DNA from 2 places in the Lysinibacillus sp. FSL K6-4013 genome. Region 1 is predicted to be linked to the other one. Evidence: riboswitches for the same ligand, from Rfam matches in the RefSeq annotation. Region 1 holds a riboswitch; the other holds the start of a gene.
What was found. A riboswitch is a leader RNA that binds a small molecule or an ion and turns the genes downstream of it on or off. The one in region 1 is predicted to bind preQ1.

Region 1 (16,806 bases):
CTTAGCTGGTGGCGTTTTTAATGAATTGGAGCTATTTATTAAAAAGTTAATCACTATTGATAAAAAGAATAGTAATCAGTATGACTTCGTGGGTGCTTATAGCTTACCTGTAGGTGGTGCCGCTTTAGCTGCATTAAAATTACCAAGTAAGGAAGCCCAGCTATTTATCGATCAATATAATGCGAGTATGAAGGAGTTTTTAACGAATTAATCCCCCTTTAATCTAGCAAGTAGAGAATGCATGAATTTTTCTCTACTTGCACTTTTGTTAGTCCCCTACTTTAAACATATAACCCTTATATGAATTATGAATAATCATGACGATTCCAATAAGCATAAAATTGGATAGTAACGAGCTTCCACCATAGCTTAAAAAAGGTAGGGTGACACCTGTGACAGGTAAAAGCCCAATGGTCATGCCGATATTTTGAGTAATTTGAAAGGCTAGTAAGCTTGAAATACCTGCACCCATTAAGGTCATGAAGGGGTCTCGCGCTACTACCGTAATAACAACAATACGATAGATAACAAAAAATAGAAGAGCTATTACAAATGCTCCTCCAACAAAACCCAGCTCTTCTGCAATAGCGGAGAATATAAAATCGGTATGTTTTTCTGGTACATAGACATTGTTATGTAGATAGCCCTTGCCCACAAATTCCCCTGATCCGATGGCCATAAAGCCTTGGCGTACTTGAAAAGAAGAATCAGTATATTCATAAGGCTGAAGCCATCCATAAATTCTTGAAATCTGATGTCCTGATAGGGCACCTAAAACCTTCTCTGTAAAAAATTCATTAAATCGGACATAGAGCACTACTAGCGTACTGATAATAACTAGAGGAACAGCCGTAAATACGACTAGAAGCTTTCTATGAATACCTGAAAAGAAAATCATTGGTAAAATCATCGCCATATACAACATAACCATACCTGTATCGGGTTGCCTATAAACAAGTAGGGTAGGAGGAAGGACAATTAGCCCGATTTTTACAAGTAGCCAAAAATCTGCTAGATAAGAGGGGCGGACATTTTTTTCTTGATGAGCAATAATGACCTTACTTACAACTATTAAAAAAGCGAATTTTAAAAACTCTGATGGTTGGAGAGAACCTAAAAACGGGATTTGATACCATGATTTTGCCTGATTGATCGTCCGAGCAATGCTCTCAGGTGCAACAATAAGCCCAGCCGTTAAAGCAACTATTAGGAAGTAAAAGGGCCATCCAATCTTCTTTAGCTGTTCAATATCAAGTAAGGATATTCCAAACATGATGGTTAATCCGATGAGATAAAATAAGAATTGCTTGATAATAAAGGAGCTTGCATACTGTTCAAAATTTACACTACTAGAATGGACAAAAAGGCAACTAATAGCGCCGAGTATTAGAAGACTTATTACTAAACTCCAATCTAACTTCTTCAATTGCGTCAAATGTAACACCTCCATTCTCTATTATCAACGCTGACAATGTATGGAAGGTTGCGGATGTTTTTTCAAATAATAGTATGAATAAGAAGCTATAGTATGGCTAATATAGTGATTTAAATTACCTAAAAAGAACTAAATGATGGGTATAAATTCTTAATATTTCGATCAAAATTTACAAAAACATAACACTGGCTTTATATCTCTATACTATCATTATTGGTAAGAGTTGGAGGAGGAGCCAAGGACCATGCATTTTTTCCGTTTCATTAAGGTGAAGGACAAGTTACTTGTACTCATGATTGTTTGTGTATTATCGAATGTATTGCTAGGTGTATTCAGTGTAGATTATTTAAGGAAAATGTCGTGGCATGCAAGTGAGAGTTACACACAGGGACTTGTCCCAATTGGATGGCTAAATGAGCTTGAAGAATCACAGCGCCGACTAGATTTTATAGTAGATTCGAAAGGTGACGATAAAGAAATGACAGCCATTTTACAAAACATGGCACAGCCTTTAGAGCAACTAGATAGCCATGAAATTGATAAAAAGATGAGTCATCAAATTAAGAAGTATAAGTCATTGCTTAAGAAGCAGGAAGAAGCCATTGAGGATTTTAAACAATTGAAACATGATGAGCTAGATCCATTTTATTTGCAAATATTCTTACCAATTAGTCAGGAGAGTCATGCATTATTAGAAGATACGCAAAATTATTTGGTTCAAAGAGCAAAAGACCAACAGCAGGCTTATCAAAAAGATGTGCAATTCGGTTATTGGTTATTAGGTGGTGTATGCTTAGCGGTTGTCTTGCTTGTTATCCTTATAGGCTTTATCGCAACGAAGGCAGTTAATGTACCAACACGTCAGCTAAAATCATTATTAAAACGTGCAGAACAAGGTGATTTCACTGCCAATGCAAGTTATGTGGCTCATGATGAGCTTGGTGAAGTAGTTCTGTCTTACAATCAAATGGTAACAGAGGTGAAACGACTACTCCATACTGTGACAGACAGTGCCTATGAAGTAGAAGAAATGACAGGGAAATTGCAGAAATCCTCTGAGCAATCATCAACAACGACATTAAAAATAGCGAAGGATGTACAATCAATTTCAGAATCAACGTCTGCATCTTCTAGTAAACTAGCTTCAAATACGACTTCCTTAGAGGAAGTTTTAAATGATGTACAGGTTATTTTAGAAAAGGTTCAGGTAGTAGAAAGTTTTGCCAAAAAAACGGCCAGAGATGCAGAAAGTGGAACTGAAATTGTACAGGCTAATTTAACGCAAATGCAAGCTATTAAGCAGGCGGTTGAAAAATCTAATACAGCTATCTTTAATCTAGTAGAGCGTGCTGCATCGATTGACCAAATGATTGAAGTAATAGAAAGAATAACAGCACAAACAAATTTACTAGCGTTAAACGCATCTATTGAGGCTGCTAGGGCAGGAGAGCATGGCAAAGGTTTTGCAGTAGTGGCTAATGAGGTTCGTAAGCTTGCAGAGCAAACTGTTCAATCGACACAAACGATTACATCCATTGTACAGAACATCCATTTAGATTCGAGTTATGCGGTACAAATGATGGAAGGCGTTTTAGTAGCGACTGAAAAAGGTGTAGCTGTCACAGGACAAACTGCGTCAAGTTTTGATCAAATTTTAGAAAAAGTACATACGATTAAGCCTTATATTATGGAAGTATCTGCTACAGTTCAAGAGATTGCCAATCACACGAAGAAGGTAAGTGAGGATGCAAGTATGCTGACAGCTTTATCCGATACGAATGCCGTGTCTACTAAACATGTTGCTGCATTAACAGCTGATCAATTAACAGCTCAACAACAGTTCCATAATTATATTAAGGAATTGCGCAAAGTATCAAAAGTTTTGCAAATAGCTGTCAAACGTTTTTCGATATAATTTAATAGTAAAGAATAATATTGAAAAGGGGTCTTCTTTGCAAAAAATAGCAAAGAAGATTCTTTTTTGCATGGCTACAAAACTAGCTTATGAAAGCGTAAATGTTGTGTATTTTTGAGGTGTACAATTGTGTTTTGTATATTTTTGTAGCACAATATTTTTTATGTCCTCATATACTGTGGATAAGGGATTGTATGTTCTTTGTAAGGAATATTATTAATATAATTGTTGTATTTTCAAAACGAACACATTATAATGAATTTCATTGAAAGTGTTATTAAATCAATGTTTATCAATACATTTTTGTACTTTCTGGAAGTACAATTGTTCACATGTGGAGGTTTTGGGAAATGAAAAAGATTATTGTTACTGGAGCACTTGGTCAAATTGGTTCTGAGCTTGTAGAAAAACTTCGTGGTATTTATGGAGAGGACAATATACTTGCTACAGACATTAGAAAGCTTGAACATACTAAGGGCCCATTTGAAATATTGGACGTGACAGATGGACAAAGAATGCATGATTTAGCAAAGGACTTCGGTGCAGATACGATGATGCATTTAGCTGCGCTATTATCAGCTACAGCAGAAAGAAATCCATTGTTAGCTTGGAATTTAAATATGGGCGGGTTAATGAATGCGTTGGAGGTTTCACGTGAGCTAAATATGCAATTTTTCACGCCAAGCTCAATTGGTGCGTTTGGTCCGTCTACACCTAAGGAAGATACACCACAGGATACTTTGCAAAGACCAACAACCATGTATGGTGTAAATAAAGTAGCGGGTGAGTTATTATGCGATTATTATTTCAATCGTTTTGGTGTTGATACACGTGGAGTACGCTTCCCAGGATTAATTTCTTATGTAACGCCTCCAGGTGGTGGTACAACAGATTATGCAGTAGAAATTTTCTATGAAGCAATCGAACAAGGCAAGTATACATCGTATATTCAAGAAGGTACGTTCATGGATATGATGTACATGCCAGATGCTCTACAAGCTATCGTAGATTTAATGGAGGCAGACGGTAGTAAGCTCGTTCATCGCAATGCTTTTAATATTACAGCTATGAGCTTTGAACCTTCGCAAATCGCGGCAGAAATTAAGAAGCACTTACCGAATTTCACAATGAGCTATCAGGTAGATCCAGTTCGTCAGGCCATTGCAGATAGCTGGCCAAACTCTTTAAATATTGAAGCGGCTCAAAAAGAGTGGGGCTTCAAAGCTGAGTATGATTTAGCTAAAATGACGGTAGATATGTTAGAGAAATTAAAAATTAAACTGCATAAAAAAGCAATTTCATAATAAATGGACAACGGGTGAAGAACTAGACTTCATCCGTTTTTTATATGTATATAAAAGAAAATTATTGGAATATATAGATTAAATTATGAAATTAAAATATAATAATATTCCGAATATTAATAGTATTCAGTTAAATTGATGCTATGAAGATTTCACAAGGGGAAATTCACAAATGAAGGGATGATGTGTTTTATGATGCAAGCACCATTAGTTTTAACTAGTTTTTTCAAACGAGCAGAGAGCTATTTTGCAAGAAAATCAATTATTTCACGGACAAGCCCACACAAAATACACCGTTTAACATATGGACAGTGGGCGAAAAGAACGCGTTGTTTAGCAGATGCCCTTACGAAGCTTGGGATGACAAGAGGAACAAAAGTCGGCTCCTTTGCGTGGAACCAGCATCGGCATTTAGAAGCCTACTTTGCTGTACCTTGCTCAGGGGCAATCTTACACATGGTAAATATTCGTTTATCAGAAGAGCATTTGATCTATATTATTAATCATGCAGAAGATGAGATTTTAATGGTCGATGTTGATTTATTACCGATCATTGAAAATATTGCGCCAAAACTTAAGACAGTGAAGCACTATATTATTATGACGGATGAACCAGCTTTACCCAAGACTACACTACAAAATGTTTTATCCTATGAGGACTTATTAGCTACCGCTGATGAAGAATTTCAATTTCCAGAGGATATTGACGAAGAAGCACCTGCCGGTATGTGCTATACAAGTGCCACGACAGGGAATCCAAAGGGAGTTGTCTATTCCCATCGGGGTCTAGTATTACACAGTATCATGCTGAGTATGTCTGACTCTATGGGGATTGCGGAAAGAGATGTTGTGATGCCAATTGTACCAATGTTTCATGCAAATGCATGGGGCTTACCTTTTGCTAGTGTTAATGTTGGTGCTACACAAGTTTTGCCAGGTCCACAATTTACATCAGCATTAATAATGGATTTAATCGAACAAGAAAAGGTTACATTAACTGCTGGTGTACCAACCATTTGGATAGGCGCCTTACAGGAGCAGGAAAAGAAAGAACGAGATATTAGTTCTTTAAGAGCGATCTGCTGTGGAGGATCGGCTTCACCAACTCGACTCATTCGGACATTTGAGGAAAAATACGGAATTCCTTATATTGTTGTCTACGGCATGACGGAAACTACACCAATCGTGGCATTGTCCAATTATATGTCGTGGATGGATGATTGGCCGATTGAAAAACGTATTGAAGCTCGAGCGATGCAAGGGATGACAATGGCAGGTATCGAATCTAGTATTATTAATGAGGCGGGTGAGGTTCCTTGGGATGGCGAAACGATGGGGGAATTACGTTTAAAAGGCCCATGGATTTCCGACGAATACTATCGTGATGAACGAACAGCAGATGCCTATCGAGATGGTTGGTTATATACTGGTGATATTGCAGTACGAACAGAGGATGGCTTTATTAAAATCACGGACCGTACAAAGGATCTTATAAAATCAGGTGGGGAATGGATTTCCTCTGTTGATTTGGAAAATGCACTAATGACGCATGATGCAGTTTTTGAAGCAGCTGTCATTGCCATGCCTCATGCTAAATGGCAGGAGCGTCCATTAGCTTGTGTTGTATTGAAAGAGGGACAATCAGTAACTGAACAAGAGCTTCTTGCCTTTTTAGAAAATCAATTTGCCAAGTGGTGGGTACCAGATGCAGTCGTATTTCTAGAAGAAATTCCAAAGACATCTGTCGGGAAATTCCTGAAAGCGAAGCTGCGAGATAATGTAGCTGAAATTTATCCTAAATCATTGGTATAGGTGAAAGAGCGATTTCCATAAATGGAAGTCGCTCTTTTTTTATTATTTAGCTAACATGTGGAAAACTTGTTCAACGTCTTTATCGCCACGACCAGAGATATTAATAATAATGCTTTCCTCAGGTGATAAAGTTGGTGCTAATTTTAGAGCATGGGCAACTGCATGTGAGCTTTCAAGAGCAGGAATAATACCTTCTACCTTAGAAAGTACTTGGAAGGCTTCTAAAACTTCTTCATTTGTCACGGTCACATACTCAGCACGGCCAATTGTTTTCAAATGGCTATGCTCAGGCCCAGCACCTGGATAATCTAAACCAGCTGCTATTGAATAGGTAGGAAGTGGATTACCTTCTGCGTCCTGAAGAACTAAACATTTGAAGCCGTGTAGCTCTCCTGGTGTTCCTTCGTTTAAGGTAGCAGCTTGATCCGGCTCTATTCCAATCAGACGAACATCTTCGTCTGCAATATAGTCAGCAAATGCCCCAATTGCATTACTACCGCCTCCTACACAGGCAAGAACAGCTGTTGGCAGCTTTCCTTCCTTTTCTAAAATCTGTTCACGACTTTCGCGGCTAATCACTGATTGAAAATGTTTAACCATTGATGGGAAGGGATGTGGTCCAACTGCCGAACCTAATAAATAGAATGTTGTTTCATAGTTTTCTACCAAGTCAGCAAATGCTTCATCTACTGCATCCTTTAAGCGGCCTTGCCCTTTATCAACCGCTACAACTTTTGCGCCGAGAAGTTCCATGCGAAATACGTTCAATGCCTGACGTTTTGTATCCTCCAAGCCCATATAAATCGTGCAATCCATTCCAAACATGGCACACGCTGTAGCTGTTGCTACACCATGTTGACCTGCACCAGTTTCTGCAATTACACGGTTTGCGCCCATACGTTTGGCTAGTAAAATTTGTCCTAATACATTATTGATTTTATGGGAGCCTGTGTGGTTAAGGTCTTCCCGTTTTAAATAAATTTTTGCGCCACCTAATTGCTTTGTTAAATTTTCTGCAAAATAAAGAGGGGATTTACGACCGACATATTCACGGAAATAGTAATCTAATTCTTGTTTAAAGTCATCATCTTCTTTATACTTTTGAAAATTCTCATCTAGTATATTTAAAACATTTTGAAGCTCCTTTGGAACAAAGCTTCCACCAAATTCACCGAAATATCCCTTTTTCTCTACTACTGTACTCATCTTTCCTCGACTCCTCTATGCTAATTTTTCCAAAAAAAAAGCCACTCCAATCCCTTATAAAAAGGACGAGTAACCGTGGTGCCACCTTCATTCGCAATTTTTGCGCGCTTTCCTGCTCCGGTAACGGGGAGCGAAACGGCCTTACATTTGATAAGGCTGCTCTGAAGTCCATTCACAAGTTTGTACTACTGGTTTGCACCAACCACCAGCTCTCTTGAAGTAACAATGCTTGCTACTACTCTTCTTCCTTGCATTTATTAGAAAGAATTGTAGAGTATTTTCAGAATAGTGTCAAGAAAAAAGACGAATCTAAAAAGACCCGTCAGTTAAATCAAACTTTTAAAGTGAAGGCGTTTGTTTAATACATACATAATCGGTGCACCTACAGCTAATACAACAAATTCACCCGCCGCGACTGTTAGCCAAGTCCAAAAGAATGGTAGCTCTAAAGCCAAGTTCAGCTCAAAGGCAATAATAAACATAGTACATGTAAAGAGCAATGTATTAATAATTAAACGTGCCCAAATATTTTTGACAAATTTGCAGATTAAAATAAACAGACCGAGTGTAATCATTGAATGACCTACACCAAACACTAAATCGTAAATGCCAAGTGGTGAAAATAGGTTAGAGATCAATACTCCAATAATAATCCCTACGGCAAAGCGTGGATTAAAGGCCACTAAATGGTTAAACATCTCAGAAACTCGGAACTGAACCTCTGTAAAACCAAATGGTGCAACAAGCATGGTTACAGCTATATAGAGAGCCGCAATGATACCACTTGCTGCTAAAAATTTTATCTTCATATTCATTTCTCCTTAGTTTTTTTTCGTGGGATGGTTACGAACCACGGTGCTTTCACACAAGTAAATATTTTATTATAGATATCTAGTAGAAGTCAAATGTCAGACTTTGTCTATAATGTCCTATCGTCGCAAAATTGTCATAAATATTTTTTACTATGTTGAAAAAAGAAATCGAATAACTAAAACAGCGTAGTTTAGCGGTTTAAAGCGCCAAATTAAATGAAAAACTAAAATATTTTGTCACTTTTAAAAGTCAGAACATTCATAATGTTGTTGACGGAGCTCGATAATAACGATAATATAGCGATACATTCACACTTTGTTTGGATAAAGTGCGATAGATATTCGAGAATATAATCGGGGGGATTATTTGTGAAAAGCAATGTAAAGAAGTTGTCATTCCTTCTTTTTGGATTAGTGTTGCTTCTTGCTGCTTGTGGTAGCAGTGGCTCAGGTACAACAGATTCAAAAGGAAATGAATCAAACAATGCAAGTGAGAGCGGAAATGCAGATGATAAAACATATAAAATCGGGATTACTCAAATTGTTGAGCATCCATCGTTAAACGCAGCAACGGAAGGCTTTAAAAAAGCAATTGAAGATGCAGGCTTAAAAGTTGACTACGATCCACAAATTGCACAGGGGGATAATAGCCTTAACACAACAATTGCTAACAATCTAGTAAGTGCAAACGTAGATTTAATTTTTGCAAACTCTACACCTTCTGCACAAGCCGCTGCAACAGCAACAAGTGATATTCCAATTATTTTTACATCGGTTACAGATGCTGTTGGTGCACAGTTAATTGACTCAATGGAAAAGCCAGGGAAAAATATTACAGGCACAATCGATTTACATCCTGAAACGATTTCTAAAACAGTAGCATTCCTAAAAGAACTTGGTGCGAAAAAGGTAGGGATGGTCTACAATGCAGGTGAGCAAAACTCAGTTGCACAAGTTTCAGAAGTGAAAAAGGTTATGGATGAACAAGGTTTAACGGTGGTAGAAGCATCAGCATCCACTTCCGCAGATGTAAAACAAGCGACAGAATCTCTAATTGGTAAGGTAGATGCTTTCTATATTATTACTGATAACACAGTAGTTTCTGCATTAGAATCGGTAATTGATGTTGCCAATACGAATAAACTACCATTAATCGTAGGAGAACTGGATTCTGTGGCACGTGGCGGTTTAGCCGCTTATGGTTTTGAATATTTCGATATCGGCTATGAAGCGGGTCAAATGGCTGTGAAAATTTTAAAAGGTGAAGCTACACCTGCCGATACACCCGCACAATACCCACAAAATCTGAAACTATTAATCAATAAAAAAGTTGCAGATGATTTAGGAATCGAAATTAAAGATTCTTGGGGTGCCGAAATTCTAGAACAGTAAAACGAAGCGGGGGAGAACTATCCCCGCTTTATCTTCATTTTACAAGCGATATAAATAATAAAGAGATTTAGGAGATGATTCAACGATGTTTTTAGCATTATTTGGCGCAGTGGAGCAAGGAATCATCTATGCAATTATGGCACTTGGTGTATATTTAACATTTCGGGTGTTAGATTTTCCGGATTTAACGGTTGATGGAAGCTTTGTAACAGGGGCGGCAACGGCAGCAACAATGGTTTTGCTTGGCTACCACCCAATCTTAGCGACTTTAGTGGCAATTGTTGCTGGATTTATTGCTGGATGTATGACAGGAATTCTTCACACGAAGGGAAAGATTAATCCGTTATTATCAGGGATTTTAATGATGATTGCTTTATACTCGATTAATCTACGTATCATGGGGTTAACTGCAGAAAATACGATAGGTCGCCCGAATATTCCACTATTAAACTCTGAAACCATCTTTTCGAAGTTTCAAGCTTTTTGGAGCAATTTAGGGGTCGATGCTGCTCTTAATAACCTATTAAAAGGCATAGGCTTTCAGCATGTACCAGGTACATGGAGTGTGCTGATTGTTGTATTAATCATCACGATTTTAATTAAGTTAATAGCAGACTGGTTCTTAAAGACAGAGGTCGGGCTAGCTATCCGAGCAACTGGTGATAATAAACGAATGATTCGCAGCTTCTCAGCAAATACAGATACACTTATCATTTTGGGGCTAGGACTTTCCAATGCACTTGTCGCATTTTCTGGAGCTTTAATCGCACAATACTCGAAATTCTCCGATGTTAGCATGGGGATTGGTATGATTGTGATTGGTCTCGCATCCGTTATTATTGGTGAAGCAATTTTTGGGACAAAAACTATTATCCGTACAACTTTTGCAGTCATTGCAGGAGCTATCATTTATCGTATTATATTAGCATTAGCATTACGTGTAGATTTCCTTGATTCAGGAGACATGAAATTAATTACGGCGATCATTGTTATTTTGGCGCTGATCTTACCGCAATTTATCAATAAGAATAAAGAACGTAAACGTAAAGCCAAACGAGCTGCAGAACTTTCGTAAGTAAAAACAGTAGAGAAGGGAGGAAAAGGCATTGCTTAAATTACATGGTATTAATAAGGTATTTAATGAAGGAACACCAGATGAGAAGATTGCACTTGCAGAGATAAACCTACATTTAAAGCCAGGTGATTTTGTGACAATCATTGGTAGTAATGGTGCAGGTAAATCAACGATGATGAACATGATTTCAGGTGCCTTAACACCCGATTTTGGGACAGTGTTAATTGATGGTAATAATGTGACAAGTTTGCCTGAATATAAACGCTCTCAATACATTGGTCGTGTCTTTCAGGATCCAATGGCGGGAACCGCGCCTACGATGACAATTGAAGAAAATCTAGCACTAGCATACTCTCGCAATAAGCATAGAGGGCTACGTAATGGTGTGGATAAAAAGCGTCGGGAATTTTTTAAAGAATCACTAGAGATGCTAGGTTTAAATCTTGAGAATCGCCTTTCTGCTAAGGTAGGCTTACTTTCAGGTGGGGAACGTCAAGCTTTGTCGCTTTTAATGGCTACCTTTACAAAGCCATCTATTTTATTGCTGGATGAGCATACGGCTGCACTTGATCCATCACGTGCAGAGTTAATTACTCGTATTACGAAGTATTTAGTGGAAAAAGATAATTTAACGACATTAATGGTAACGCACAATATGCAGCAAGCATTAGATTTAGGCAATCGTCTTATTATGATGGACAAAGGCCAAATCATTTTAGAAGTCGGTGAAGATCGCAAACATGAATTAACAATCCCTGATTTAATGGCTGAGTTTGAACGTATTCGTGGTGAAAAAATGAATTCAGACCGTGCTCTATTAGGCTAATAACGAAACGCTCATACAATAGTATGGGCGTTTTTTAGGGTAATAAAATGAAAGATAAACATAAAAAAGCCTCACTTGCAGTGAAGTGAGACTCTTCATTTTAAACGAGTAAGCCAAATAGTTGAATGTCGTTGTTTACTTCCTTGTATTTAAAGCCGAATTCATCCATTCGGGCAAGTAGTCCTTCATATTCAGCACGATCACCTAGCTCAATACCGACTAGTGCAGGGCCACTTTCTTTATTGTTTTTCTTCGTATATTCAAAGGTAGTAATGTCATCGTTTGGTCCTAGTACGCTAGTGAGGAATTGACGTAATGCTCCGGCACGCTGAGGGAAGCTGACGATAAAATAGTAAAGTAAGCCTTCATGAATAAGTGACTTTTCTTTAATCTCCTGCATCCGTCCAATGTCATTATTACCACCACTGATGATGACAACAACTGACTTACCTTTAATTTCTTCTTTATAAAAATCAAGAGCTGCCACTGATAATGCTCCAGCTGGCTCAGCGATAATCGCGTGTTTATTATATAGATCTAGAATGGTCGTACATACTTTGCCTTCAGGTACAAGAACTATATCATCTAAATAGCGACGACAAACATCATAAGTGTGGTGACCGACGCATTTTACAGCAGCACCATCCACGAATTTATCAATCCAATCAAGGGCAACTGCGCCACCTTCAGCAAAGGCAGCCTTCATACTACCAGCACCAGCGGGTTCCACACCAATAATTTTGCTAGAAGGAGAGAGATTTTTAATGTAGGCAGACACGCCTGACATTAAGCCACCACCACCAATACTACCGAATACGTAGTCGATAGGCTCCTCCATATCATTCATAATTTCTACGGCTACCGTCCCTTGACCAGCAATGACATCGAAATCATCAAATGGGTGAATGAAAATCTTACCATGCTCTTCACAATAGCTTAACGCGCTTTCAGCAGAATCATCGAATGTATCTCCCGCCAAAATAATTTCTACATATTCGCGTCCAAACATACGCACTTGGTCTATTTTTTGCTTCGGCGTTGTTTGAGGCATAAAAATGCTTGCTTGAATTTTTAATTGGGCACAGGCATAAGCTACTCCTTGTGCATGATTGCCTGCACTTGCACAGACAACTCCAGCATTGCGTGCTTCATCCTCGATTTTTTTAATTTTATAATAGGCACCACGAAGCTTGAATGAGCGTACATGCTGTAGATCTTCGCGTTTAATATAAATATTAGCTCCGTATTTCTCGGATAAATAGTCGTTTTTTTGTAGTGGTGTATGCACAACTACATCTTTTAAAAAATGATGTGCAATCAAGACATTCTCCACTTGCACGGTTCTAGTATCAGCAACTTCCATAGTATTCATCCTCCGTTATACGTTTAAAACATTTATCTATGATAGCACACTTTATTTGCTTTTTGTGATTAATTTTTAGTAAATTCTAAATTTTCCGTGTCTATTTTATGATGTAAGCGTTTTATCTTGATATAGCTAATTATTTTATAAAGAAGCAATGTCTCAGACCTAGAATTAGCTCAATTTAAGGGGAGAAAATCTGTTGTTTCAAATCTAAAAAATACAACTCTCATAACAAAAATGGTCAAGCATATACTAGATTAGCTTAGGCCAAGTAGGAGGGTATGTAGTGGAAATCATTCAAGGAATTTTATCAACATATTGGAAATTTTTTGATTTTGCGATGTGGCAAGAAGTATTAATGGACCCTGTCTCCTGGGGACTAATATCCTCATTAATTATTATAGAAGGTTTGCTGTCAGCAGATAATGCATTGGTATTAGCGGTACTAGTGAAACATTTACCAGATAAACAGCGAAAACGGGCATTAATGTATGGTATGTTAGGTGCCTATTTTTTTAGATTTTTATTTATTGGTATAGGAGTTTATCTCGTAGAATTTTGGTTTATTAAAGTATTAGGTGCTTTATATTTAGGCTGGCTTTGTATAGCTCATTTCCTTCATATAGGGAATGAGGATAGTGTGAAAGAGGTAAAGAGGTCAGGGTGGATGGTACGTCTTTTTGGCACGTTTTGGGCAACTGTCATTTCGGTTGAGCTAATGGATATTGCCTTTTCAATTGACTCAATTTTCGCTGCCTTTGCGATATCAGATCAAGTTTGGGTACTTTTAATAGGAGGGATGTTAGGGATATTAATGATGAGGACCATTGCAGGTGTTTTTTTAATCATTATCGAAAAAATTCCAGAGCTTGAAGCAACGGCCTTCATTATTATAGGTGTCATCGGCTTAAAAATGTTAGTGAGTGTCTTCAATGTCCATATACCTCATTATTTATTCTTCCTTTTCTTAGTGATTGCTTTTTCCATTACAATCATTGTGCATATGATGAAGAGAGTAAGAGCTGCCTAATTAAAAGTACTGTTCTCCAAAAATGAGAACAGTACTTTTTTTATTTTACATATTTATCTGGGTCAACAATATAGAACTTTTCAACATTTAGCCAGCTCTCACTCATTGGTTCGCCGTCATCAATACGTTTTTCAGTTTCCTGCATCATCCAACCAGTCTGAGATGCATGGGCTTGTAATGCTTTTAATTTGTCCATTCGCATTTCACGAATATCGTAAACAACATGTGGTTCTCCATTTTTTTCAATCGTATCATTGGCGAAGGCACAGCCGAATACTTGTGGACGAGCAGCCTTTGGCATACGACGTACAGCTTCAACTACCGCACGTGCTGTTGCTTCATGGTCTGGGTGGACAGCAAAGCCAGGTAAGAAAGTGAAAATTAAAGAGGGCATTAGTTCTTCGATTAGCCCTTCCATTAGCTTTACCATCTTCTCATCATCTTCAAATTCAATTGTTTTATCACGTAGACCAAGCATACGTAAATCTTGAATACCCATTGCCTCTGCTGCTGCAACTAATTCCTTACGGCGGATTTCAGGTAAAGACTCGCGCGTTGCAAAGGGTGGATTACCTAAATTACGTCCCATTTCGCCTAATGTTAAACAGGCATATGTAACAGGTGTATTCATTTTCTTTGTATAGTAGGCGATGGTCCCAGCAACTGAAAAAGCCTCGTCATCTGGGTGAGGGTACACAATTAAAATATGACGTTGTGGTTGTAAATTCAAATAGTCGTCCCCCTTAGTAAGTAAATGGCGTTTCACTAATTTCAAGTGCAATCGCCAATTTTCCAGAGTAGTCTAGTCCAGCCATTAATAAACGGCCTAAATCATCTAATTCGAAATGTGTAATGCCCTGAGCATAAACCCAGCCATGAGGTAATTTTAAACCAACACGATGAGGTGCATGATCTACAACCTTAGCAAGCTCATAATTAATTTTAGCATTACGAATAAAAGCACCTGCATTAAAAAACTGTTCATCATAGTGTGCTGCATAAGATCCGTTTGTCGTCTCAAGATGAATATAAACGTCTTTGTTGGCGAAAGAATTCAGCAATGTTTGCAACGTCTCTACTTGTACTTCTTGCATCTTAACACTCCTCTCGATCATTTCTCCTTTAAGTATAGTAAAAAAAATTCGCAAAGGGAAATTGATTGCTTTGATATGAAAAATTGATGATATGCATTTATATACCTCAGCGCCATGGGGGTCGGAATTTTTTGAGCGTGTGAAATTTGATCCTAGCATCGAGGGAAATAAATCATCATCTCTAAATCTATGACAAGTTCCTAAGCAATATTCTTGAAAAAATTATTGTAATGTATCAATATAGGGAATGTGGAAATAAATATGTACAAAATGTGTCGTTTCGTATTGTATCCGTTTTCACATCTGAAAAGATATTGCAACCATGATTTCTTCCTAATTCGTGTGTGTAGACAGCTCCAATTGTTGAAGGGAGTATTATTTCAGAAATAACGAATTCTATCTTGGTACAATAGATGACGTTCCTTGAACAGGCTATAATTGGTAGCTGTGAAAAAGGGAAGAAAGATGAAGCTCATTATCATAGTATAATAAAAACCGCGACTCTCTTTTATGACGGAGAGTCGCGGTTTTTTATTAAAAATTAGTGTAGGCTATGTATTTGTTAGTATCGATTAAGCTTTCGTTCTATTGTATCTAAACGATTATTAACATTTTGTAATTGTTTAAACATTTGCTTCATATAAAGATTTTGATCCTGTTTTTCATTATTTTTGGCATGTGCCAATTCTTCCTCCTCCTGCAGAGCTAATATTGTGGCAAGGGTGGATAAAGAGTAACCGAGTGTTAATACGATGGAAGCAATTACTTCAACTTTTGAAGAGGTGATTTCGCCAGCTAGTAAACCTGATTCTTCCGTTAAGTCCTCTACCTTATTTTTTTTCATTTTTTCCCCTCCCATACAGCTAATATATGGGGTGGGAAGCATTAACGTATCTTGTCCTATTTTAATCTTTATCTGATAGATGCTAATCATTAACGGATTGTTTAATGTTTGTAATTTTCTAATAATTACATTGATTTTTCCATTTAAATATAGCATTATAGTAGGAATAAACAAACGTTTAGAGGGGGAATTGATGTGAATAAGGACTTTAAATATTGTAAGGAATCAAGAGTGATGCGTACAAGTCGTGTGTTTCCAAACGATGTAAATAATCATAATACATTATTTGGTGGACGGTTGATGAGCGATATTGATCAGGTTGCTTCCATTTCGGCTGCAAAGCACAGCAGGAAAGATTGTGTCACAGCTTCAACTGATTCTGTTGATTTTCTACATCCCATTCGCCCTACAGATTCGGTTTATTTCGAATCCTATGTAACATGGACTGGAAGATCTTCCATGGAGGTTTTTGTCAAAGTTATTTCTGAAAACTTGAAAACTGGAGAGAGAAAGGTGGCAGCGACTGCATTATTAACATTTGTGGCATTGGATGAAAATAATAAACCAGCGCTGGTCCCACGAGTAATTCCTGAAACAGTAGAAGAGACAAAATTGCATGAAACAGCTTCAGAACGAGCGAAGGCACGTGCTGAACGTAAAAAGGAAAGTAAAGCGTTAGCGCAATTTATATCTAT
Region 2 (16,806 bases), 590 kb from region 1:
CATAAAATTTTAGATCATATGGGAAGTACCGAGCTGGCGGCCAACTTGTTCCGCGCAACACAAACAGATGAAAAACTTAGAAGAGAAAATATACAAGGTAAAGATAATGCCAACCGTACGCATTATGAGGTCGGTAAAAAAGTTAGACAAACTATTGAAGACCTTGGGGGAACAATGCCTGAAGATTTACCGACACCTGAGAAAAGCATTAAGCAAATTGAGAGAATTGAACAAAAGAAATTATTAAACAAGGAAAAATAGAGTTGTTAAAATAAAAAAGATTGAGGTGTAAAGGATGCAAGCGCCCGATATTGAAATAAAAGAATGGAAAATTGTTCAACTTCAAGAGGTTGTCAGAGTATTTCGTGGAGCAAGTCCCAGACCTAAAGGTGATCCACGTTACTATGGTGGGTCTATTCCAAGGGTATTAATTGAAGATGTTACACGTGACGGTAAGTATGTTACACCTCGTGTAGATAGTTTAACAGAGGAAGGTGCCAAAAAGAGCAGGTACTTAGAAAAGGACTCTGTAATTCTTAGTTGTTCTGGAACAAGAGTGGCAATCCCTGGAATATTGGCGGTTCCTGCATGTATCCACGATGGTTTTTTTGGATTTGATAATTTCAAGGATTTAGTACCTGAGTATCTTTATTATTTATTTGAGCAATTGCATGAGAAAATGCAATCCTCTGCAACAATGGGTGGTGTGTTTAATAATCTTACTACACAGATAATGAAGGAAATGTATATTGATTTACCGCCCTTAAATGAACAGCGAAAAATAGTCGATATTTTAAGTACATGGGACAAAGCAATTGAACATTTAGAGAAACTTATTGCTAAGAAGAAAGTACAGAGGAGGGGATTATTTCAGAAATTATTAACGGGGAAAGTAAGGTTGCCAGGTTTTCAAGAAGAGTGGACAAAGATTAGATTAGGGGACTATTTAATAAAGCATAATGAAAAGTCGCAATATAATAATCAATACCCAGTTCTTACTTCCTCAAGAAAGGGGATATTTTTACAAAAAGAATATTATTTAGGTAATGAAGTCGCAAGTGACGATAACACAGGTTACAATGTAGTACCGTATGGTTATTTCACCTATAGACATATGAGTGATGATTTAATGTTTAAATTTAATATAAATACTATAGTGGAAAGAGGTATAGTAAGTACCTTATATCCAGTTTTTACAACTAAAAACTTAAATAGTGAATTTCTATTATTAAAATTAAATGAAGGAAACGAATTTAGGAAGTTTGCGAAAAATCAAAAGCAAGGTGGATCAAGAACTTATATTTATTTTTCTAAACTCGAAGAATTAATATTAAATGTCCCTTCAGTGAACGAGCAAAAATGTATTGCCGAATTATTTAAAACTATCGAAAAAGGAATAGAACTTAGTGAAAAGGAATTGAGTGCCTTAATAAATCAAAAAAAAGCTCTCATGCAACAACTCCTTACAGGAAAAATCCGAGTGAAGGTGTAACGCCTTTACTCCTTTCCTTCATTTATAGATTGGAGGTGGCGATGTGTCCACTGAGCAACTTTATGATGAAATTAATATTAGCCAACAGCCAGCGCTCGAAGTGTTGCAACGTCTTGGGTATACTCAAATTCCAACTGAGCAAGCGGAGCAAATGCGCGGGAATCTTTATAACGTATTACTTCGGGACGTGCTGGAATATCAACTACACAAAATTAATCGCTACGAATATAAAAATGAGTATCATGCTTTCAGCGAAAATAATATTCAACAAGCGATTCGCGATTTAGACGAGCCGTTAACGAATGGTCTTGTAAAGGCGAATGAAGCGATTTATGAAACAATTATGTTAGGAAGAAGCTATACGGAGTTCCTTCCAGACGGCTCAAAGCAATCTTTTACACTACAATTTATTGACTGGGATAATATCGAAAATAATGTTTTTCATGTCGTTGAAGAGTTTTCTGTTGAGCGCGCGGATGGCAAGCTTGTGCGTCCTGACCTTGTACTTTTTATAAATGGTATTCCTTTGGCAGTTATTGAATGTAAAAAAGCATCCATCTCTATGAATCAAGGCATTAGCCAAATGATTCGTAACCAAAAGAAAGAATATATCCCGCAGTTGTTTAAGTTTGTTCAAATTGTCATGGCGACCAATAAAAATGAAACGCAGTACGCAACATGCGGTACACCTAAAAAATTCTGGTCTGTTTGGAAAGAAGAAGAGCAACAGTGGTTAGAGCAGTTGCTACAAAACGCTGTAACAGATCGCTTACCAACGACGCAGGATAAAAACATTATTTCGTTATTCCACCCAGCGCGTTTATTAGAACTAACGGCATTTTTCACGCTATTTGACAAAGATGTTAAGAAAGTAACTCGATACCAGCAATACTTTGCAATCAAACAAATATTGCAAACGATTGAACAGCGTGATGAAAACGGCAACCGCCAATCAGGTGTTATATGGCACACGCAAGGTTCGGGGAAAAGTTTAACAATGGTGATGCTCGCGCGCTACATTTTAACAGAGCTATCAAATGTGAATCCGAAAGTAGTTGTCGTAACAGACCGTGTAGAATTAGACAAACAAATTCATAAGACGTTTAATCATACGCGCTTAAAAGCAAGCCGTGCGAATTCAGGTAATCATTTAATTGCATTGCTTAATGACGGTAACACTGACATCGTCACAACTTTAGTGCATAAGTTTGACACAGCGCAGGCGAAGCAACAAGTAAATGATTCGCGTGATATTTTCGTACTTGTCGATGAATCGCACCGCACACAGTATGGGGAGCTTCATAACAAAATGAAGAAAGTATTCCCGAACGCGTCGTATCTCGGCTTTACTGGTACACCTTTAATGAAAAAAGAAAAGAGCACGATGATTAAGTTCGGTAAGCTCATTCATAAATATACAATTGCGGATGCGGTGAATGATAAAGCCATTGTTCCTCTTTTATATGAAGGAAAAATGGTCGACCAAACAGTTAACAAGACAGCAATTGATAACCGACTAAACATGATTACTCGCCATTTAAATGACAATCAAAAAGAAGAAGTGATGAAAAAATGGGCGCATTTTGAACGCATTGCTTCTTCAGACCAACGTATTAGTATGATTGCATTTGACATTAATGAACACTTTAATCGAAACTATAAAACGCAAGGTTCACAGTTTAAGGCGATGCTTGCGACGAATAGTAAAATGGAAGCTATTCGTTATTTGAGTTTCTTTGAGGAGTTTGGGGATTTGAATTGCGCTGTTGTTATTTCACCTCCAGACCAACGAGAAGGGCATGACGAGATTGACGAAGATTCACAAGATTTAATACAGCGTTTTTGGAAGAAGATGATGGATCGCTACGGAACACCAGATGCTTATGAAGATGCAATCAAAGAAGAATTTATTTACGGGGATGAAATTGACTTACTTATTGTCGTAGATAAGCTATTAACTGGATTTGACGCGCCACGGGCATCGATTCTATACATTGATAAACCGATGAAAGAGCATACGTTATTACAAGCGATTGCTCGCGTTAACCGACTTTACGAAGGTAAAGATTATGGTTTAATTATCGACTACCGAGGCTTGCTGGAAAAGTTAGACGAAGCGTTACAAATGTATTCAGGTGCTGGACTTGAAAACTTCGACCCCGAGGACATTCAAGGTGCGATTTATGACGTCATTACAATAATTGGTGAATTGCGCCAGTATCATTCGCAATTATGGGATATTTTTGCACCTATTCGTAATAAGTCTGATGTCGAAGAGTTTGAAGTGTTGTTAGAAGATGAAGAATTACGCAACGATTTTTATAATATCTTAAGTAAGTTCGCCCGTAATCTTGCTATTGCTTTAGAATCGGAGCGTATATATAACGCCTTGCAGGAAGAGGAGCTTTCTAAGTATAAGAAAGACTTGAAGTTCTTCCAAGAGCTACGCAAGGCAGTGAAGTTACGCTATTCAGATTCGATTGACCATAAAGAATACGAAGCGAAAATGCAAAAGCTGATGGACCAATATATTTCAGCTGAGGATATTATTCGTATTACAAATCCCGTCGACATTTTGAATGAAAAAGGGTTCAAGGAAGAGCTTGACCGTCTTGGATCAAAGCGTGCAAAGGCGGACGCAATTCGCACTCGCTTAACGAAAAGCGTGAGCACGAAATGGGATGAAAATCCTGCTTACTATAAGAAGTTCTCAGAGCGCATTCAAGAAGTAATCGATCAATATAAAGAAAAGCGCATTTCTGAGGCAGACTATTTAAACTCAATGAATGAATTGTTAAACGAATTCCGTCAAGGTGAGCCGAAAGAAGATTATCCAGCCATCATTAAAGATAACGGTCATGCACAAGCTTTTTATGGCGTGACAAAGGACCTTTTAACGATGACGGATGAACAAGTGTCGTATGGCGACGAAGACTTTGCAAATTTAGCAATAAAAATGGATGCAATTATTAAACAACATCAAAAGGTAGACTGGCATAACAACCCACAAATTCATAATCGTATTGCGCAGGACATTGATGATTTATTGTTTGATTTCTCAAATGAAAATAATGTAACATTAGACTTCGACACAATCGATAAAGTGATTGAACAAGTAAAAACAGTAGCCATCAAGCGTTATTAAGGTAGTGAGCAATATGGAAAAGCACCAAATTCATTATGGCACTCAGCCCATTGATTTTTGGATCGAACGAAAGGACGTTAAAAACGTCAATTTAAACATTAAGCCTGACATGAGCATCGCAGTGTCAGCAAATGAAAAAGTACCATTAAGTTTTATATATGACTTTGTGAAAAGCAAAGGTTCATGGATTTTAAAGAACGTAAAGCAGTTTGAAGATGTACTTCCGCTTAAGCAAAGCGAACGCGAATATGTGAGCGGTGAGTCGTTCAAATATTTAGGCAAGCAATATCGCCTGCGCGTTGAACCTTCTACGGAGGAAAAGGTCAAGTATTTTCGAGGCTTTATTCATTTACTCGTATCAGATCCAACCGACTATTGTAAAAAGGAACAGCTGATGGAAGCATGGTATAATGAAAAGGCATATAAAGTATTCGGTGAATCATTAAATAAGATGGCTGTCGTAATGAAAAAGTATGGCGTTGATAAGCCTGCCCTCGACATCCGCGTTATGAAAGCGCGCTGGGGTTCTGCGCATATTGATAACAAAACGATTCTTATTAATACAGAGCTTATCAAAGCACCAAAATACTGCATTGATTATGTAATACTGCATGAATTAATACACTTTAAATACAACAACCACAGTGAAAGCTTTTACAATATGTTATTTGCGCTAATGCCAGACTGGGAGAAGCGCAAAAAGATATTAGATGAAGAAATTGTGCGCGAACTATAACATCTTAGAAAACACATCATGAATATTTAACTTTTGACAGTTTCTTAGCATTACGCGAGGAAACTGTCTTTTTATAGGGGGAATATATATGGGTGTAGCAAGTAACTTTGAAACATTTTGCCAAAATTTAAGAATGAGTGATGAAACAGTAAATAACATTAGTTATAGAACAAAGCGCATCACTAAACAATTAAATAAAGATTTCTGGGGATCGACTTCAGAAACGGATCACAGTTTCTACTCGGGGTCATATGGACGTGGAACGGATATTCATACAAGCGATATTGATTTATTAGTTCGTTTACCTTACGCGACTTATGAGAAATACAATAATTATAGCTCTAATGGACAATCTGCTTTATTACAAGCGGTGAAAGAGTCAATTGAAAAAACGTATCCATCATATAAACGAGCAGATGGACAAGTTGTTAAAATTGATTTTACTGATGGAACTTCATATGAAATTGTGCCTTGTTTTATTAATAAAGATCAAGAGAGTTACACATATCCTGATACAAACAATGGAGGTAGTTGGCAAACAACTAATCCCAAAGCAGAAATCAAAGCGTTTAATGAATTGAACAAGAGCAGTAATAAAAATCTTAAGCGACTTTGCAGGATGATTAGAGCGTGGAAAAATAAACATAATGTTCAAATGAGCGGTTATCTGATTGATACACTATGTTATAGGTTTATGCAAAACTGGTCATATAGTGATAAGTCTTATATATACTATGACTGGATGGTTCGCGACTTTTTCGAGTTTTTAATAGAACAATCTGATAAAACATATTGGTATGTACCTGGCAGTAACAGAAGAATAGAAGCAACGCATAATTTTGCTTATAAGGCTAAACAAGCTAAAAATTTAGCATTAAAAGCAATTGAATACGAATCAAACGGCAATGATTATTCTTCTAAAAGGGAATGGAGGGAGCTTTTTGGAACAAAATTCCCAAGCTGAAGTGGAGCAACGAAATAAACTAATGAGTCAAATTAGAGAATGTTACGGGCGCGTTGCATATACTCAAAAAACACATGATATAAGTGCGGTATTATTAGAGAAGAAAGAAACACGATATAAAACGGTTCAGTTAATATTGTCTACTTTAGTAGCTGGAGCATTTTTAATTGTGTTATTGGGTGATGGTAAAATAACAACTTGGGTCGGCACATTTATATCCTTATTGTTATTGGTAGTTACAACAATCATGCGGGAATTTGACTTCGATGGTAATTCGAAAAAACATAGAAATGTAGCGCAAACATTATGGGTTATACGTGAGGACTATATTTCATTAATTGCGGATATGGATTCTATGAGCATTGAAGAAATTAGAAATGCGCGCGACGAATTACAGTTAAGGACGTCAGAAATATATAGTAATGCGCCAATAACATCTGCTAAGGCATATAAAAAAGCTCAATCCGCATTAAAAGTTAATGAAGAGCTAACTTTCTCGGATCAAGAGATTGACTTTATGCTTCCAAAACATTTAAGAAATGACAAAGAAGTAGTTTAAGTTGCTAAACTACTTCTAATCGCTCGAATAATTATTACTAAAGTTTAATAAAAGTTGCGCAATAATGTCCTGTATTTTCAAGTGTGGGAACTCTCTTTCGCAAGTAAGGACGAATTGCTGATATAACTCCTCTGGCATACGAAACGTCTTAGTTGAAAGTTTAGAAGAGAATATTTTCTTATCAATTGTGAAGTCATTGTTGGCTTTGTGTTTCTCGATAATCTGTTTTAAGACGTCTTTATTCTCATTGAGAAATGCTGTGAAGTCGTCGGCAGAATTGTTAATAGACGAAATGGTGTCACCGTTTCTGATAAAGCGAAAATACTGGCCATCCCGTTTTACAAAAATATAATCTCCTTGAGTCATTAATTTAGTGAACGTAGAATAATTGATTCCGATAGAATCAGCAATTTGTTGTAAATCATGATTATTTTTTAATAAATCATTCACGTATTCAACTCTCTGCGTGCAATCAAGAGCAAGAAATTTTTCTTTATTCATAAAGCATCTCCTTTAAATTTTGATGCTATATTATAGACAATTGTCTTCTAAATATTCGAAGATACTTGAAAAAACTTAATCAAATAAGTATGATAGAAATGCTTAACAACATACTATAAATTCAATTAATTCAAGCGCTATTGTATAGTCTTGCAAAAAAAACACATTTTTTGCGTAGCCTATAAACAATGGCGCTTTTTGTTTTGCCGACATTAAAAATGTACTTAACTTAAGTGCGCTATGGAAAGCGGGATTGCGTACAAAATGTGTGGTCAATAGTGCGGATTTTTTTGTCTAAAAACGAGGAGAGATTTTGTGTTAATTAAATATGATTTACAAATTTATAAAGCGGAGATAAGAGTATTCTTTATGTTTACTATGGATCATAGCATAGAGTTTGTTGAAAAATTTGTTAGCGATTTTTATGGTATTGATCAATGCAAAAGAATAGACAGACATGATCGTGACATCAGTAATAATAATAATTTAAGAGGGAAGTATTATGATTGCAATAATCTTCATCAATTATCCAACCCTAAATTCTTTGCGTCTGATAATGATTTTTTAATTGTTGGAGAAAGTGAAACACTCGATTTTCAAGTACATGATTATAATCTAAAGGATATGATTTACAAGGAATTTGTTAATACTATGAGAGAGTGTGTATTTCCTGAAAAATGCAGTATAACGATAATCTTTTGCTCTTCAGAAGATGAACATAATAGAGCGCGCTATGCTGGTGGTACGAGTAGCGTACAAATAAGTTTATTAGGGTAAATATGGAATTTTTATAAAACGTAATTGTCCCTATAAATTTAGTGTTTATGCTCAACATGGTGTGAACGTCTATAAAACTTTGATAAAATAATATTTATCGACGGTCAAATTAATCGGAAAATGAACAAAACAGCTCCAGGAAACGCATTCCCGAAGCTGTTCTTTGCCTTTTAAATTTTTACGGTGAACCGTATCATAAGTAAGTGCGTTTTTCTTAGTTCTATACATCTAAAAAGCTACATTTTAGAGGAAAGAGAATACCTGAAAGATAATTATATAATGCGAATTTTGTAGAAAAGTATCAGGCACTATTAAAAGTGCCTGATACTTTTTTGTTTTATTGGGAGTGGATTGGGTATTAACTATCATAAGCAAGTTATATAGCAAGAAAGGATTGTAAGAATAATCGAAAGGGAAAGGAGTTATAGCCAACATGTTGTTGAGTAAAAAGTTTTTATTGGTCTTTAGTACAATCGTAGCCTGCATGTTGTCTGGTTGTGGAGAGAAGCAGAAGCTTGAAGATGGATCTGAACTGATAAATAAAAATCAATTTGTTTTTGCTACTTCTGGTGAATTTAAGCCATTTAGTTATATAAATGACGATCTTACAATGTCGGGCTTTGATATTGAGGTTGGTGAAGCGATTGCAAAGGAAATGGGCCTTGAGCCGGTTCAGAAACGAATCAAGTTCAAGGGGATTGTTGAAGGGGTGAAAACGGGAAGAGCGGATGCAGCCGTTGCAAGTCACACAATTAACCCGCAGCGGAGTAAACATGTTTCTTTCTCTACCCCCTATTATTATTCAGGACCGAAAATTTTCACCAGATCCGATAGTAAAATTAGGACTGTCGAAGATTTAAAGGGAAAGGAAGTAGCTGTTGCAAAAGGATCAACATATGCCGATACAGCTTCCAAGTATACAGACAAAATAAAAACATATGACAGTGATATTACAGCATTAAAGGCGTTGAGTAGTGGGCGTCATGATGCAGTAATTACAGATTTTGTTACAGGAAAAACTGCTGAAAAGGAAGGTTTTAAGATTAAAGGACAGCAATTAATTAATCGCAGTGAACAAGCGATTGTGTTGCCCCAGGATAATCCAAATCTATTGAAGCGAGTAAATGAATCTTTGGAACAACTTCGGGAAAATGGAACACTGACTCAAATCAGTATCAAATATTTTGGTGAGGACATTACCACAAAACCAGAATAAATCAATGCTATAAAAGAAAGGAAGTAGTACTTTGCCAAGTTTTTCACATTTCTTTCAAATACTAATCGAAACAAAAGGTGTATTCTTTAAAGCTATGCTTTTAACATTAGAGCTGACGGTGGTTTCTATCTTACTTGGAATCATCATCGGACTAGTCTTTGCCTTATTAAAAATTTCTAATATAAAAATTTTAGAACTTATTTCAGATATATATGTCTATTTGGTGCGAGGAACACCACTGATTGTTCAAATATTTATCCTTTACTTCGGAATTAGCGGGATTTTCCTTCTTCCTGATTTTTGGGCTGCTTCACTTGCTCTAGCGCTACATAATGGAGCTTATATTTCTGAAATCCTTCGGGGAGCAATTCAATCAGTCGATAATGGTCAATTTGAAGCAGGACGCTCTTTGGGGATGACAAAGACACTGACATTAAGAAGGATTATTCTCCCACAGGCATTCCGTAGAGCGTTGCCGCCTTTAGGCAATCAATTTATCATCAGTTTAAAAGATTCTTCGTTAGCCGCATTTATCTCCATGAATGAGCTGTTTAATGTGGCGACAACACTTGGGTCGAATAATTTTGATGAAATGACCTACTTACTCATTGTAGCAGTCTACTATTTATTGCTGGTAGCGTTGATGACATTTGTAGTGAATCGAACTGAACTAAAATTAGCAGTTAGCGACAGATAGGAGCTGAAAAGATTGAACACCAAGGAAATGATTAAAATAAGTCAATTGAATAAATCGTTTGGAGACTTACATGTATTGAAAAATATCGACATGACAGTCTACGAGAGCGATGTTGTTTGTCTAATAGGATCGAGCGGGTCAGGGAAAAGCACCCTCCTTCGCTGTTTGAACTTTTTAGAAAGAAAAGATAGTGGCAATATTATAATTGAGGGAAATGAAGTCAATCCTCGGACAGATGATCTTAACAAAATTAGAGAAAGGGTTGGGATGGTGTTTCAAAATTTCAACTTATTCCCACACAAAACGGTTTTAGAAAATATTATTGAAGCACCTGTTATGGTAAAGGGTGTAGACAAAGAGAAAGCCATCATCAAAGCAAAACAATTACTGAAAAAAGTAGGTTTGGAGGATAAGTCGGATGTCTATCCTAGTAAACTATCAGGGGGGCAAAAGCAACGGGTGGCGATTGCTAGAGCACTTGCGATGGAACCAGACATTATGCTTTTTGATGAGCCAACATCGGCACTCGATCCCGAGCTTGTGGGAGAGGTTTTAACAACCATGAAAGACTTGGCTGAAGAAGGAATGACAATGGTTGTTGTAACCCACGAAATGGGATTCGCAAAAGAGGTAGCTGATTGGATTGTGTATATGCATGATGGAAAAATTATTGAACGCGGCACACCTGAACAATTTTTCAACCAACCGAAAGAGGAGAGAACACGAGAATTTTTAACTGCAACAATGCTTAAATAAAACTAAAAGGTCCTGAACGGTCTCTCGATTACTAGATAAAGCTTCTACAGAAAAACTGCACTTAGACTAGTTACAGCCAACCTTATCATAAGTAAGTGAAATTTAAATAGCAAAAGGAGAAATTGCAAAGCGCAATTTCTCTTTTTGCTGAACTGTACTTATTTAATTATAACTCAACCTCGGTAACTTCATTATTACCTTTGCCATTACCGTTGCCGTTGCCGTTGCCGTTGCCATTGCCGTTACCATTACCATTACCAGGCTTTTCAACCAACACACCGAATGTTAACGTGTGGTCACCGTATGTTACCGTAATTGTCGTAGTACCTTGACCTTTTCCTTTTACAGCTCCTGCTTTTACAGTAGCTATTTTATCATTTGCTACTTCGTAGGTTGCAAGCGTAGTAACATCTTTTTTTGTTGTTTTACCCTCAAAAGTAGTTACTTCAGTAATCTTAACCGTAACCTCTTTACCTATTCTAGTTTCAACCTGAGCTTGGTCAATTTCTAGTGTTACGATTGGTGTTTCTACAACAGGTGCTTTAACTGTAACATTTACCATAACCTCATGATCACCGTATGAAATAGTAATCGTAGTCGTGCCCTCACCTACAGCAGTTACTAATCCATTTGCTATTGTTGCAACATTCTCATCTCCCACAACATAAGTCGCTTGTGAAGTTACATCTTTCTCTGTTGCTTCACCTTCTGGAGGAGTAGACGTCTCTGTTACTGTAAGTTGTGCAGATTTTCCAACTGTTAGGTCTAGCTCAGTTGGATTGACGGAAAGTGTCACTTTTGGTTCAACTACATCTTTTTCAAATATAAATGCTTCACCAACATTTCCAGCAGCGTCTTCAATTTTTACGGATACAGCATTCGTTTCTGATGTTACTGGGAATGTGAAGCTACCATCTTGATTTAATTCAAAAGGAACTGGCGCTTGTACTTCGCCATTCACAGTCGAAATATAGGAAGCTTTTAATTTATCATTTAAATTGTAGTTTAAACCATATAAATATAACTCTTCATTGTAGTCGATATACTTATCTGTTACCTGTCCTGTAGCGACACCTTCAGCTACTGAACCAGTAATTTCTGGCTTAGTCGTTTTCACGATAATTGGCCCAACATAATCTGAAACTACCCCTGATGCCGCAAGACCAGTAAAGTCAATAGTATAGAGACCATCTGGAATTGTTGTGGCAGGTTCTGTTCCCCATGGTTTGTATTGCCCAGCGATATTCAGCGTATAAGAGCCTTTTCCTAGCGCAGTACCTGCATGTAGATAACCGATGTAGCCATCACCATATTCTCCACCCTGAGGATTCATAATATCCCATAGCTCGATATAGTTAGTTGTTACATCGCCAGTTAATGTAAATGAAAGTACAGCTGAATCTTTCACGCCATCTCCATTAAAGGATAGATCTGTTTCTGTAATCTTTAAATCTTTAATTTCAGTTACTGCCTCGCTTCCAAAGTCAGCTGCGAATGGCAATGAAATTTCTGTAGCACCACCGCTGATGTGAATATACCCCAGTATTTCTGAGCCGTTTGGTGCTGTAGCTTGTGAAGCAGTTAATGTAAGATTTAACACTTGCTCACCAACTAGATTAAATGTTGGCTGGTCGACTGTAACAGTTGCATCACCAAATGTTTTTGTCACATCAATTGATACGTTATAATTACCGCCATTCCCCTTTATATCTTTTACTAAAACTTGTTTCGTTACGGAAATATCCTGGTCTTTAAGTGATTGTGGACCAAAAGTAACTGTCCCTTTTAAGTTTTCTGAAACAGCTCCAGTTCCATCTAAAATTGCATTATCCAATGCATAGGCAAGAATTTCTGGATGTGCTGCAGCATAAGCATTTACACGACCTGCACCTTGAGAGAACACATCGTATTTTGTTTTATCTAAAACCTTTGCTGTATTAGAAAGCGCCACTTTTATGTCGAACGCATTCCAATCAGGATTTGCTTGTTTAAGTAATGCAACAATACCTGTAATATGCGGTGTTGCCATAGAAGTTCCTGTTTTACGATCATATGCCTCTGCATAATCTGCATCAGGGAAATCCTTTTTATACATTGGAATCGTTGACATAATGTTTGTTCCAGGTGCACTTACATCTGGTTTAATGTCAAAGTTTGGTGTAGAAGGTCCACGGGAACTTGAATCGTTTACTTCATCTCCCAGTGTCTTTGTGGAAGTAAATTGACTAAAGCTAACTTTTCCAGTTCCACCGGCTAATGCAGCACGAATTGCATTGCCATCCGTTTGGGACATATCAAATGTTGGTAGAAAAGCAAAGGAATCCCCCAGGAATGTACCTGAAATATTAGGTGCATTTGTTCCACCAGCAAAGTTATGAATAATTGTGGCGACCGCCCCATTTGCCTTTGCGTTCGCAATTTTATCAACAAATGCGATACTGCCACGAGAGATCAATGCTACTTTACCTTCTACATCGATTCCCTCATAGTCTTTTACTTCTCCGTTTCCAGGGATAGCAACTAGGTCAAATTCTCCTTGAAGCTGTGTTGCTAAATCCCTTCCAAAAGTTGTTCCCATTAATGGGAGCTGTTTTGTTAAGTTGTAGTCACCAACTGTAACATTCACTTCACCGTTATACATTGTTTCAGGATTTGTTGTGTTACCGACAGCAATGCCTAAACGAGCAGTTGCAGGCGTGCCCATTGTTCCTCGATTTGGGCCGGAGTTCCCTGTTGCAATTACTCCGATTGTTCCAGCCATCATTGCATTATTAATAGCAAATGAACCAGCGTCCGTTTCAGAGTTAGCCCCCCCACCAAGAGAAAGGTTGATTATGTCCATTTTTTCTGTTACAGCCGTTTCTATTGCTTTAACAATACCAGATGTAGCCCCACTTCCATATGCACCAAGAACACGGTAAGCATAAAGGTCTACTTTTGGAGCAATTCCTTTAATGCCGAAATTGTTAGCTCCAATTGCTGCAATGGTTCCAGCAACATGGGTACCGTGAGAAGTATAGAACGAGCTTCCTTTTTCATTAAATTCAGGTGTTCCGGCAGGACGCTCAGAAGGCAATGTTTCCGATGCATCGTCATCTGCCCGAGGCTTTGTGTAAGTTGATGAATTTGGAATGAAGTTTTTCCCGCCCTTGTAAATTCCAGCAAACTCGGGGTGATCTGCGTCAATACCAGTATCTAATACTGCCACCTTTATACCTTGTCCTTCAATTCCTTCCTTCCAAAGCTGTTCGATGCCGAGGAAAGAAATACTTGTATTCATTTGAGCCTCTAATTGATCTTCCTTAATAAGTTCTGATGATTTCATTGTATTGTCTTCTGATGCGTAAACAATCGCATCAGGTTCGATTAATGTAATTCCTTCTATTGAAAGCAGCTTCGGGAGGTCATTTGCTTTCACAGTTGCTGCAAAGCCGTTTAAAACAGTATCAAATGTGTAGCCTTGAGTCATTTGAACATTTTTAGTAGCTAATTCTTTTTTAACTTGTGCTTGTTGAGATTTTACATTTGAACGAACTTCATTTGCTCGCGCATTAGAGAACTTTTGGCCTTTCACTTGGCTTATACCTTGCTCTAGTGCCACAGGCTTTTCAGATAAATGTACGATGACAGCAACTTCTTGATTGCCTGATACATTTTGTAAGCTTTCGTGAAGAGTTGGACCATCTTTAGACAAGCTTAGCTGTTCAGCGATAGCCGCCTTTAGTTGAAGTGTGCTTTCACTTTGACTATCCTGCTTGAATGGTTTCGATTCTTCAGCATTGGCATTCGATAATGGAACCAATAGAAAAAGCACCATAACGAAAGCTATCATACTACTTAAAAACTTCGTAAACTTAAACTTTTTCAAATCTCATTTCTCCCTCCACTCTTAATTACCGCACTTTTCAGTTTAGTGCGATAATTCCAATTTATCACAGGTGAGATAATTCGAATATCGGAATATTAAAAAATCTCAAAATATTGATAATTAGTATGACTTTGTCAAAAATGAATTAATTCTATTTTCCAAGTAATTTAATAAAAAAGTAGAACTTTTAAATGAGTATCGACTTACAGTAATTCATGCTTTTTATCATTTAATCCTCAAGGAAGAATTCTATAAAAAATCTATTTGACGTTCTGTATTATTTTTTGTACGATATGGAAGAAAAGAATGCCCGGACTAAAACGGGAGAGGTTCATAGCTGATACCCTCTATAAAAAACTATGGAAACATGACAATATGCCATGTCCATATCGGACGTGGCTTTTTTTATGTTTTTACTTATGTTTTAATAGACTGAATTGGTGATGCCTCTCTTGAAAAGTGTTGGGAAACATTTTACAAGGAGGTTTTTTTATGTCTGGCAGAAGTCATGAAGAAGGATTAAAGGATTTGACCCTATTAGGTAATCAAGGTACAAAGTATTCCTATGATTATGCACCTGAGGTATTAGAGGCAGTGGATAATCTTCATGCTAATCGAGATTATTTTGTTAAGTTTAATTGCCCAGAGTTTACTAGTTTATGTCCGCTTACAAATCAGCCGGATTTTGCTACGATGTACATTTCGTATATTCCAGATAAAAAAATTGTTGAAAGTAAATCACTAAAGTTATATTTATTCAGTTTTAGAAATCATGGCGATTTCCATGAAGATTGCGTAAATATCATTATGAATGATTTAATTACACTACTTGATCCAAGATATATAGAGGTGTGGGGAAAATTTACTCCACGTGGGGGTATCTCGATTGATCCATGGTGTAACTATGGGAAGCCAGGAACGAAATACGAAGAAATCGCCAATTATCGTTTAATGAACCACGATCTTAATCCAGAAAAAATTGATAATCGATAAATGAAGCAAGAAAGAGGTTTTTAGCTACCCTCTTAAAAAAACTAAGAAAAAAGCAGCACTTTTTCTTAGGGTGCTGTTTTTTTGATATAAGGGAGTTTTCTAGATGAAGCAGGAAAAAGCAATTGTAGTATTTAGTGGAGGTCAGGACAGCACAACTTGTTTGTTCTGGGCAAAAGAACGCTTTGAAGAGATTGAGGCAGTAACTTTTGATTATGGTCAACGGCATCGTCTTGAAATTGAATGTGCAAAGGAGATAGCGAGTGAACTTGGTATCAAGCATCATATTCTTGATATGTCACTTCTGAACCAGCTTGCTCCGAATGCATTGACACGACAAGACATAAAGGTGAAGGACGGAGGAAATGGTGAGCTCCCATCGACTTTTGTGCCTGGTCGCAATCTCCTTTTTCTTTCATTTGCGGGCGTTTTAGCGAGCCAAGTAGGAGCGAAGCATATTGTAACAGGTGTTTGTGAAACTGATTTTAGTGGCTATCCGGATTGCCGTGATGTCTTTATTAAATCCTTGAATGTAACATTAAATTTATCGATGGATGATTCCTTTGTGATTGATACTCCGTTGATGTGGCTGAATAAGGCACAGACATGGGAATTAGCTGATCAGCTTGGGGCACTTGAGTTTGTACGAGAAAGAACGTTGACTTGCTATAACGGTGTCATAGCAGATGGCTGTGGTGAATGCCCAGCATGTAAATTGCGAAATAAAGGGCTTGATGAGTATTTAAGTTATAGGAAGGAGTCTTAAGACATGTCAGATTTTAAAATCGTTGAGAGACTCCAGAAAATGGATGTGGATATTCAAAGAAATCAATTGAAATACCATGCAAAGCGTGTCCTCATCAGCAAAGAATTTACCTTCGATGCTGCTCATCATCTGCACCATTATGAGGGGAAATGTAAAAATCTTCACGGTCATACCTATCGAGTTATATTAGGGCTGAGTGGCTACACAGATGAACGTGGTTTGATAATTGATTTTGGCGATATAAAAGAAATATGGAAACGAAAAATAGAGATTCATTTAGATCACCGTTATTTAAATGAAACACTTCCGCCCATGAATACGACAGCAGAGAACATTGTT

Region 2: another riboswitch for preQ1. It lies ahead of queF (preQ(1) synthase); the one in region 1 lies ahead of MHB39_RS02590 (QueT transporter family protein).

Annotation. Positions count from the first base shown of each region.
Region 1 covers NZ_CP152031.1:531,537-548,342, forward strand. Annotated here, with positions in the region: gene MHB39_RS02560 (BadF/BadG/BcrA/BcrD ATPase family protein) at 1-211, shown strand, start outside; gene MHB39_RS02565 (FtsW/RodA/SpoVE family cell cycle protein) at 269-1,435, opposite strand; gene MHB39_RS02570 (methyl-accepting chemotaxis protein) at 1,680-3,350, shown strand; gene MHB39_RS02575 (L-threonine 3-dehydrogenase) at 3,701-4,654, shown strand; gene MHB39_RS02580 (long-chain fatty acid--CoA ligase) at 4,847-6,466, shown strand; gene trpB (tryptophan synthase subunit beta) at 6,509-7,672, opposite strand; T-box leader at 7,731-7,930, opposite strand; gene MHB39_RS02590 (QueT transporter family protein) at 7,999-8,481, opposite strand; PreQ1 riboswitch class I at 8,488-8,532, opposite strand; gene MHB39_RS02595 (ABC transporter substrate-binding protein) at 8,854-9,876, shown strand; gene MHB39_RS02600 (ABC transporter permease) at 9,962-10,951, shown strand; gene MHB39_RS02605 (ABC transporter ATP-binding protein) at 10,983-11,777, shown strand; gene ilvA (threonine ammonia-lyase IlvA) at 11,878-13,140, opposite strand; gene MHB39_RS02615 (TerC family protein) at 13,430-14,173, shown strand; gene bshB2 (bacillithiol biosynthesis deacetylase BshB2) at 14,214-14,903, opposite strand; gene MHB39_RS02625 (YojF family protein) at 14,917-15,267, opposite strand; gene MHB39_RS02630 (hypothetical protein) at 15,830-16,111, opposite strand; gene MHB39_RS02635 (acyl-CoA thioesterase) at 16,307-16,806, shown strand, end outside.
Region 2 covers NZ_CP152031.1:4,691,790-4,708,595, reverse strand. Annotated here, with positions in the region: gene dinD (DNA damage-inducible protein D) at 1-261, shown strand, start outside; gene MHB39_RS23390 (restriction endonuclease subunit S) at 296-1,492, shown strand; gene MHB39_RS23385 (type I restriction endonuclease subunit R) at 1,536-4,637, shown strand; gene MHB39_RS23380 (SprT family zinc-dependent metalloprotease) at 4,651-5,373, shown strand; gene MHB39_RS23375 (nucleotidyltransferase) at 5,462-6,337, shown strand; gene MHB39_RS23370 (SLATT domain-containing protein) at 6,315-6,896, shown strand; gene MHB39_RS23365 (hypothetical protein) at 6,912-7,397, opposite strand; gene MHB39_RS23360 (hypothetical protein) at 7,713-8,174, shown strand; gene MHB39_RS23355 (transporter substrate-binding domain-containing protein) at 8,608-9,390, shown strand; gene MHB39_RS23350 (amino acid ABC transporter permease) at 9,422-10,087, shown strand; gene MHB39_RS23345 (amino acid ABC transporter ATP-binding protein) at 10,100-10,843, shown strand; gene MHB39_RS23340 (S8 family serine peptidase) at 11,010-14,711, opposite strand; PreQ1 riboswitch class I at 15,032-15,078, shown strand; gene queF (preQ(1) synthase) at 15,204-15,704, shown strand; gene queC (7-cyano-7-deazaguanine synthase QueC) at 15,808-16,467, shown strand; gene queD (6-carboxytetrahydropterin synthase QueD) at 16,471-16,806, shown strand, end outside.